3 regions of the Geobacillus sp. G4 genome follow, and region 2 is predicted to be linked to each of the others. Evidence: riboswitches for the same ligand, from Rfam matches in the RefSeq annotation. Region 2 holds a riboswitch; each other region holds the start of a gene.

Region 1 (3,278 bases), on a different contig from region 2:
GCATATTCTGCGCCCGGCAAATCGCGGCCGATCGTAATGTGAGGCACGAACACAAACTCCGGCTTTCCGGCGAACAAGCCGCTGTGCAGTTGTTCATGAAGGCGCTCGAGCACGTCGTTTGGTTCCACCTTCAAATAAATGATGTTGCTTGTCGGGTAAAACGAGCTGAATTTCGTCACTTTGATCGGAATGGGAGGTGTTTCCGCCGCAATGCGGCGCAACTCTTTCGCCATTTTTTTTATTTGCTCCTCATCCGCTTCAAATGGGTATTTCAGCGTAATATGCGGCGGGATGAGGGCGTAATGGCTGTCGTACCGTTTCCGGTACGAGTTGGCGAAGTCCTGAATCCGTTTTGGCGGAAAGATCACAATGCCGTACTTCATTTTGTTTTCCCTCCTTGAACCAGTTCTTTTTCCATGCACAGGAAACGCACGGAATGGATGCGGCGGCTTCGACATCTTTGAAGTTGCTCCGTTTTGTCCTATAATGATAAAACAGCGGCTACGGCCCGGGGTACATCCGGCTGCCAATACGTCCACGCATGGCCGCCTTCGAACTCATGGTACGTATAAGCAAACCGTTTTTCCATAAACAAGTCCCGCGCCATTCGATTCGGGGTGATAAAATCGCGCACATGGCCATCCGTCGTTTTCACCGCTGTTTCCTCTGTGCCAACAGAATGGTAAAGCGAAAGGAGCGATGGATCGCGGAATGAGCGGATGCGCGCCAATACCGAGTCATCGATATAGGGGGACTGCATGGCGATTTTCCCAAATGTATGCGGATACAACAACCCGGCTAGAAGCGACACCGTTCCGCCGAGCGAATCGCCGATCAGCGCCCGGCCTTTGCCCATTTGGTATGTCGGCAGTTCGCGGTCCAAAAACGGGACGAGCTCATGGGCTAAAAAACGAAGGTATGCTTCGTGCTTTCGTCCTTCCGGGTGGTATTTCTCGTAGCGGTCGTTGACGTTCCGATACGGGATGCCGACGACGATCGTCCGGTCGATTGTTCCTTCTTCCATCAGCGTTTCGATGACGGTTTTCATTTTTCCATACATAAAATAATCTTTGCCGTCTTGCGCGATTAATAAAGAATATTTGTAAAGCGGCGAAAAATTGCTTGGCAAGTAGATGAGCAGTTCGATTTCTTCTTGCAGCTCTCCGCTGTACAACTTGCAGTCGCGCATCGTTCCTGTTGCTGTCGCCATGACCATCCTCCATGAAAGCGTAAGTTCATCTGTTATTGTAACATATTTGCACCAAAAGATGTTAATGAACGGCTCGAATTTTTTGTGAATTTGCCGAATGGTGCCATTGATAAAAAAATGACTTGCAAAAACGGGGGGAATGCGCTACATTTTTTATTAAATTAGAAAAATTGAATACGCGTCTCATTCTTATCAAGAGAAGCGGAGGGAACTGGCCCAATGAAGCTTCAGCAACCAGCCGCCCGGCGGCCAGGTGCTAAATCCAGCGAATTGAGCATTCAATTCGGCAGATAAGAAGAAGCATGACCATGTGCGTATGGAAAAGTCTTCTTCTTAGAAGACTTTTTTTATTTACTCAAGCGGCCGCTTCCATCAACCGCGAGGCGGTTTCGGACGAAGGCGCTCGGCCGCTGCCCGAGAGACAGCGGCGCTTCGTTTGGCGCCAAGCGGTCGGCCGTTGACCCATGATGGAATTTTCAGCAGAAGGAGAGAGATGAGATGGAGAAACTGGAGACGTTGTTAGCGCAAATTGGCAACCGGAGCGAAACGGCGACGGGGACGGTCAACCCGCCTGTTTATTTTTCCACCGCTTACCGCCATGCCGGCATCGGAGAGTCGACCGGGTTTGACTACATCCGCACCGGCAACCCGACGCGCAAAATCGTCGAAGAAGCGATCGCGAAGCTTGAAGGCGGCGACCAAGGCTACGCGTTCAGCTCCGGCATGGCCGCCATTCAGACAGTGCTCGCCTTGTTTGAGAGCGGAGATGAGTTTCTCGTATCGGCCGACCTGTACGGCGGCACGTACCGCCTGTTTGAGCGCGGCTGGCGCAAGTACGGTCTTGGGTTCCATTACGTCGATTTTACCGATCTTGCTGCTGTAGAGGAAAAAATTGCGGAAAAAACAAAAGCCATCTTTTTGGAAACGCCAACGAATCCGCTCATGCACGAGACGGATATCTCTGCGGTCGCCGAGCTCGCCAAGCGGCACGGGCTTTTGTTGATCGTTGACAACACGTTTTATACACCGGTGCTTCAACGCCCGATCGAACAGGGCGCCGATATTGTCATCCACAGCGCCACGAAATATTTAGGCGGCCATAACGACGTCTTGGCCGGTCTTGTCGTCGCCAAGGGCGAGGAGCTCTGTCAACGCCTGGCCGAGTATCAGAACGCCATCGGCGCTGTTTTGTCGCCGTTTGATTCGTGGTTGCTGATCCGCGGGATGAAAACGCTGGCGCTAAGGATGCGCCAACATGAAGAAAACGCGAAGCGAGTGAGCGCCTTTTTGCGCGAACATGAAGATGTCACCGATGTGTTGTATCCGGGAAGAGGCGGGATGCTGTCGTTCCGGATTGCCGATGAAAAGTGGGTGAACGGGTTTTTAAAAAGCTTGCGCCTCATTACATTCGCGGAAAGCTTAGGCGGAGTCGAAAGCTTTATTACGTACCCAGCGACGCAGACGCATGCGGACATTCCTGAGGAAATCCGCATCCAAAACGGTATTTGCAACCGGCTGCTCCGTTTCTCGGTCGGCATTGAGCACGCTGACGATTTGATCGCCGACTTGGCGCAGGCATTGAAAAACATGAAAGAGGTGTAAGCGATGGAACAGGAATGGTCGTTTTCGACGAAACTGCTCCATAACGAATGGAAAGTCGACCGCGCAACCGGGGCGGTGAGCGTGCCGATCCAGCACGCCTCCACGTTCCATCAGTTCGATTTCGATTCATTCGGCAAATACGACTACAGCCGCTCCAGCAACCCGACGCGCGAGGCGCTTGAGGAAACGATCGCGGCGTTAGAAGGCGGCGTGCGCGGATTCGCCTTCGCTTCTGGCATGGCCGCCATTTCGACGGCGTTTTTGCTCTTGTCCAGAGGCGACCACGTCCTCGTGACGGAAGACGTTTACGGCGGCACGTACCGGATGATCACCGAAGTATTGAGCCGCTTTGGCATTGAGTATACGTTTGTCGATATGACCGATTTGCGCGCCGTCGCCGAAAACATCCGACCGAACACGAAAGTCATTTACATGGAAACGCCGTCCAATCCGCTCTTAAAAGTGA
Region 2 (3,278 bases):
GGCTACGATTTGACGCGCCTAGATGAGATTGCCGACGAAGGCGCCGAACGGGCGAAAGCGTTCGCCTCCCGCCTAGCGCAAGCACACAACATCCATCTCGTCGCCGGCTCGGTCGCTAAAAAAACAACAACCGGCGTGACGAACACGATGATCGTGGCCGACCGGAGCGGTCAAATCGTCGGCGAATACAGCAAACTCCATCTGTTCCAATTAATGGATGAACATTTGTATTTGCAGCCGGGAAGCAGCTTAGGCTTGTTTTCGCTCGACGGGCTTGCATGCGCCGGGGTCATTTGCTATGACATCCGCTTTCCGGAGTGGATTCGCGCCCATGCTTTGGCTGGGGCGGAAGTGCTGTTTGTCGTCGCCGAATGGCCGCTTCCCCGCCTGCACCATTGGCGGACGCTCTTGATGGCGCGGGCGATTGAAAACCAATGCTACGTCGTCGCCTGCAACCGGGCTGGCCGCGACCCGAACAACGTCTTTGCCGGCCATTCGCTCGTCATCGACCCATGGGGCGAAGTGATCGCCGAGGCGGACGAGAAGCCGGGCATTCTCTCGGCCGACATCGATCCCGCACTCGTTGCGGACGTCCGCGCGCGCATCCCGGTGTTTGCCGACCGCCGGCCGCACGACTACGAAGCGGCAAAAAATTTTTTCAAAACGTATTGACAATCGATTGATCGACCATGTATCATTCGAATCAAACAACCAAACGATTGACAACATCGTGAAAATTGCAAAAACTGAATACGAGAAATCGGTACTCTTATCAAGAGTTGGCTGAGGGAATTGGCCCAATGAAGCCCAGCAACCGACCGTAATACTATCGTGAGATAGGGCGCACGCCAAGGGCGGCGCCGGAAGCGTCATGCTTCCGCAGGGCACGGTGCTAAGTCCAACAGAAAGACCGATGTCTTTCTGAAAGATAAGAGGCGCGAAGAACGAATGAATCTTCAAGCCTCTTTCCGTATGCGAAAGAGGCTTTTTCATTTGCCGGAAACGCCGAGATTTCAGCGTCGCGCCAGAACCGGCATTTGAAAACGAGCGAAATGAAAAAAGGGGGAACAAGGAAATGACCACTGTTCAAACATCGGTTTACGAACCGCTGACCGAACCGAAGGCGGTGGCGCTCGCTGTCCGCCTCGGCCTATTCCGCGACGGAGCGCCGCTTGCCTGCCGCGAGATCGGCGACGGGAACTTGAACCTTGTTTTTCATATCGTCGATCAAGAAACGAAACAAGGCGTCATCATCAAACAAGCGTTGCCGTACGCCAAAGTGGTCGGCGAAAGCTGGCCGCTCACGTTAAAGCGCGCTGTCATTGAAAGCAACGCGCTGCGCACGTTTGCGAGCTACGTGCCGCAATACGTGCCGAAAGTCTACTATTCTGACGAATCGCTCGCCATTACGGTGATGGAAGACTTATCCCGTTTGCAAATCGCCCGCAAAGGGCTGATCGAAGGGAAAACGTATCCGCTTTTGTCCCAGCATATCGGCGAGTTTGTTGCCAAAACGGCGTTTTATACGTCTGACTTCGGCATGAACCAGCAAGAGAAAAAGAAATTGGCGCAAAGCTTCGTCAATCCGGAACTGTGCAAAATTACCGAAGACCTCGTCTTCACCGACCCGTTTTTTGACCATGAAACGAACAACTTTGAAGACGAATTGCGCCCAGACGTTGAAGCGCTTTGGCGCGATGACCGCCTCCACCTGGAAGCAGCAAAGCTGAAGCGCAAGTTTTTAACCGAAGCCGATGTGCTCTTGCATGGCGATTTGCATACCGGCAGCATTTTCGTAAGCGCCGACGAAACGAAAGTGATCGACCCAGAATTCGCCTTTTACGGTCCGATCGGGTTTGACCTTGGCCAATTTTTCGCCAATTTGCTGTTAAATGCGTTGTCCCGCTCTGAATTAGAGCGCCAACCGCTCTTTGACCACATCGACCGGACATGGGACGTCTTTGCGTCCGTGTTCTCAAACCTTTGGCGCACCGAGAGCGTGGAAACGTACGCCGCGACGCCGGGCTTGCTCGAGGACGTGCTCCGGCACGCGTTCATCGACGCCGTCGGCTTTGCCGGCTGCGAAGTCATCCGCCGGACGATCGGCCTCGCCCATGTGGCGGACCTTGACGGCATCGAGCACAAAGATGAACGGCTTGTTGCCAAACGGCATGCCCTCCGTCTCGGCCGCCGCTTGATCATTGAGCGCCGCGTGTTCACCGGAACGGAAGACTTCCGCCGCCTGTTTGCCGAAACGGAACAATAATGCCATACAATCGTCCGGGTCTCGACGCAAGCTGCGCGGCGCTGACCCGGACAAACCAAAAAAAAGAGAAAGGAAGATGGCGATGAGCACCTTTGCCATCCCACGCTCCGTTGAATGGCGCGAGACGCATGTGACGATTTTAAACCAGCAAAAGCTTCCATCCATCATCGAATATATCGACTTGCACACTCTGGAAGACGTCTATGAGGCGATTGCCACGCTGAAAGTGCGCGGCGCGCCGGCGATCGGCATCACCGCCGCCTATGGCCTGGCGCTTGCCGCTTTACGCTACGACACCGAATCGCTCGATGAATTCCGCCGTCGCTTGAAACGAGATCGTGACTACCTAGCCAGTGCCCGGCCGACTGCCGTCAACTTGTTTTGGGCGCTCGATCGGCTCGTCACCGCTGCGGCCGACGCCCTTTCCGTCAACGAGGCCAAAACGACGCTCGTCCACGAAGCAATTCGCATTCAAGTAGAAGACGAGGATGTGTGCCGCCGCATTGGCGAGCATGCCTTGTCGCTCTTCAGGCCCGGCGAGCGGGTGATGACGATTTGCAACGCCGGCTCGATCGCCACCGCCCGCTACGGAACGGCGCTCGCCCCGTTTTATTTGGCGAAAGAAAAAGGAATTGAACTATCCGTTTACGCTCTCGAGACGCGGCCGGTGTTGCAAGGGGCGCGCCTGACCGCTTGGGAACTGATGCAAGCGGGCGTTGATGTGACGCTCATCACCGACAACATGGCAGCGCAAGCGATCAAGGCGAAAGGCATTGGCGCCATCATCGTCGGCGCCGACCGGATCGCGCAAAACGGCGATACGGCGAACAAAATCGGCACGTTCGGCCTGGCCTTGCTCGCGAAGTCGTTTGACATTCCGTTTTACGTCGCTGCGCCGTTGTCCACGATCGATTTGACGACGAAAACAGGTGCGGACATCCCGATCGAAGAGCGCCATCCGGATGAAGTGACCCACATCGCCGGCGTGCGCATCGCCCCGGAAGGCGTCAAC
Region 3 (3,278 bases), on a different contig from region 2:
GGGCGAACTTTCGGAAGTTGGCGCGGAACTTTTGCGCCAGCTCTTTTGCTTTTTGTTCGTACGCTTGTTTGTCAGCCCATGTGTTTTGCGGCTGCAGGACGTCATCCGGCACGCCGGGGACGTGGGTTGGGATAGCGAGGCCGAAAATCGGGTCTTGCACCGTTTCGACGTTGTCCAGCTCCCCTTCGACGGCGGCTTGCACCATCGCCCGGGTGTAGGCGAGCTTCATGCGGCTGCCGACGCCGTACGGTCCCCCTGTCCAGCCGGTGTTGACCAAAAAGACGCGGACGTTGTGTTCGGCGATTTTTTGCCCGAGCATTTCCGCGTATTCGACGGCCGGGCGCGGCAAAAACGGTGCGCCAAAGCACGTTGAGAACGTTGCTTCCGGTTCGGTGACGCCGCGTTCGGTGCCGGCGAGTTTGCTTGTGTAGCCGCTTAAGAAATGGTACATCGCCTGTTCGCGCGTCAGCTTGCTGATTGGCGGCAGGACGCCGAACGCATCAGCCGTCAAAAACACGATCGTGGACGGATGGCCGGCGACGCTTGGGTCGACGATGTTTTTGATCGCTTGAAGCGGGTAGGCGGCGCGCGTGTTTTCCGTCAGCGTGCCGTCGTCGTAATTCGGCACCCGCGTCGCGTCGTCGAGGACGACGTTTTCGAGCACCGCGCCGAAGCCGATGGCGTCAAAAATTTGCGGCTCTTTCTCGCGCGATAGGTTGATGCATTTCGCATAGCAGCCGCCTTCGATGTTGAAAATGCCGCGGTTTGACCAGCCGTGCTCATCATCGCCGATCAAGCGGCGGTTCGGGTCGGTCGAGAGCGTCGTTTTTCCCGTTCCCGACAAGCCGAAAAAGAGGGCGACGTCGCCTTCCTGGCCGACGTTGGCCGAGCAGTGCATCGGCAGGATGCCTTGTTCCGGCAGCAAATAGTTCATCACCGAGAAAATCGATTTTTTCATTTCGCCGGCATACTCGGTGCCGCCGATCAACACGGTGCGCCGTTCAAACGAGATGATGATGAACGCTTCCGAGCGCGTGCCGTCAACTTTCGGGTCGGCTTTAAAGTTCGGCGCGCAAATGACGGTGAATTGCGGCTCATGCGCGGCGAGCTCTTCGGCGTTCGGCCGGATGAACAGCTGATGAACGAACAAGTTGTGCCAGGCGAATTCGTTGACGACTTGAATCGGCAGCCGGGATTTCGGATCGGCGCCGGCAAAGCCTTTAAACACGAACAGTTCATCTTTCTTCATTAAATAGTCGAGCACTTTGTCGTACAGTTTATCAAACGTCTCCGGAGACATCGGCTGGTTGACCGCGCCCCAGTCGATCGTTTGCTTCGTTGACGGTTCTTCGACGATGTATTTGTCTTTCGGCGACCGCCCTGTGTACTTGCCGGTTGTCACCGCGACGGCTCCGGTGTGCGTCAGCCGTCCTTCGTTCCGCCGCAGGACTTTCTCGACGAGCTCGGCGACGGACAGTTGATGATGCACGTACGGTTTTTGCAGCAATAAATCAAGCTTATTCGTCATGTTTGCGATCCCCATATTCAAAACCTGCCTTCTTTTTGTAATCACTCTTGAAAATAGTATAACACATTTTTATTAATAGTCCATACTAATTGTGTGGGTTTTTCAAACTTTATTTTGCCCAATGTGTTGGTTTCCTTGAGGAAAGAATTTTCGCGGCTGGAAATGATAAAAAATGAATTTTGATAGTTGACTTTGCCGATTCCGTTGCGATAAGATAAGTCATTGAACGGATACTCTTATCCCGAGCCGGTGGAGGGACAGGCCCGATGAAGCCCAGCAACCGTCACAACTGTACATGTGTGAAATGGTGCTAACCTGTGGCAAGGCGCAGTCCTTGAACGATAAGAGTGAAAGGAAGCAATACGATTGCCATGACCTTTCCTCAGCCGTTACAGGAAAGGTTTTTTATATTGCGAAGGGAAAAAGGGAAATGAGTTCCGTGTCGCCACATTATGCCAAGAGGAGGAAACAAACCGAATGTCAGCCAAACGCCGCTTGTTTACTTCAGAGTCTGTGACGGAAGGACATCCGGATAAAATTTGCGACCAAATTTCTGACGCCATTTTGGATGCCATTTTGGAAAAAGATCCAAACGCCCGCGTCGCCTGCGAAACGAGCGTTACGACCGGGCTGGTGCTCGTGAGCGGGGAAATCACGACATCAACATACGTGGACATTCCGCGCATCGTCCGCGATACGGTCCGGGAGATCGGCTACACGCGCGCCAAATACGGATTTGACGCCGATACGTGCGCGGTGCTGACATCGATTGACGAACAATCGCCGGACATTGCGATGGGGGTGGACCGGGCGCTCGAGGCGCGCGAAGGTCAGATGACTGACGAGGAAATCGAAGCGATCGGCGCCGGCGACCAAGGATTGATGTTTGGGTTCGCCTGCAATGAGACGGAAGAATTGATGCCGATGCCGATTTCGCTTGCGCACCGCTTGGCGCGCCGATTGGCGGAAGTGCGCAAAACGGACGTCTTGCCGTACTTGCGGCCGGACGGGAAAACGCAAGTGACGATCGAATACGATGAAAACGGCAAACCGGTGCGCGTCGATACGATCGTCGTTTCCGCGCAGCACCATCCGGAAATTACGCAAGAGCAAATCCAGCGCGACATTAAAGAGCAGGTCATCAAGCCGGTCGTGCCCGCGGAGCTGCTTGATGAGAACACGAAATATTTCATCAACCCGACAGGACGGTTTGTCATCGGCGGTCCGCAAGGGGATGCTGGGTTGACGGGGCGCAAAATCATCGTCGATACGTACGGCGGCTACGCCCGCCACGGCGGTGGCGCGTTCTCGGGCAAAGATCCGACGAAAGTCGACCGCTCGGCGGCGTATGCGGCCCGCTATGTCGCGAAAAACATCGTCGCGGCAGGACTGGCCGACAAATGCGAAGTGCAGCTTGCCTACGCGATCGGCGTCGCCCGCCCAGTTTCGATTTCGATCGATACGTTCGGCACCGGCAAAGTGTCGGAAGACATTTTGATTGAAGTCGTGCGCAACAACTTCGATCTCCGCCCGGCGGGCATCATCAAAATGCTCGACCTTCGCCGCCCGATTTACAAACAGACGGCTGCTTACGGCCATTTTGGGCGTACGGACATCGACCTGCCGTGGGAGCGCACCGACAAAGCCGCCTTGTTGAAAGAACAAGCGCTGGCGTTGGCGGACAAGTGATGAAAGAAAAAGAGCTGCCTGATCACGGCAGCTCTTTTTTGTCGGCGCACGATGTCCGCTG

What was found. Region 2 has a riboswitch for S-adenosylmethionine ahead of mtnK (S-methyl-5-thioribose kinase). Riboswitches for the same ligand answer to the same signal wherever they lie in the genome.
Region 1: another riboswitch for S-adenosylmethionine. It lies ahead of ABS784_RS07370 (methionine biosynthesis PLP-dependent protein); the one in region 2 lies ahead of mtnK (S-methyl-5-thioribose kinase).
Region 3: another riboswitch for S-adenosylmethionine. It lies ahead of metK (methionine adenosyltransferase); the one in region 2 lies ahead of mtnK (S-methyl-5-thioribose kinase).

The regions. Positions count from the first base shown of each region.
Region 1 covers NZ_JBEPJY010000004.1:250,149-253,426, forward strand. The annotation lists gene ABS784_RS07360 (YjcG family protein) at 1-383, opposite strand, end outside; gene ABS784_RS07365 (alpha/beta hydrolase) at 482-1,210, opposite strand; SAM riboswitch class I at 1,397-1,507, shown strand; gene ABS784_RS07370 (methionine biosynthesis PLP-dependent protein) at 1,709-2,812, shown strand; gene metC (cystathionine beta-lyase) at 2,816-3,278, shown strand, end outside.
Region 2 covers NZ_JBEPJY010000001.1:410,970-414,247, forward strand. The annotation lists gene ABS784_RS02055 (carbon-nitrogen family hydrolase) at 1-672, shown strand, start outside; SAM riboswitch class I at 767-935, shown strand; gene mtnK (S-methyl-5-thioribose kinase) at 1,076-2,266, shown strand; gene mtnA (S-methyl-5-thioribose-1-phosphate isomerase) at 2,349-3,278, shown strand, end outside.
Region 3 covers NZ_JBEPJY010000002.1:338,298-341,575, reverse strand. The annotation lists gene pckA (phosphoenolpyruvate carboxykinase (ATP)) at 1-1,543, opposite strand, end outside; SAM riboswitch class I at 1,762-1,876, shown strand; gene metK (methionine adenosyltransferase) at 2,006-3,217, shown strand; gene ABS784_RS03885 (gamma carbonic anhydrase) at 3,240-3,278, opposite strand, start outside.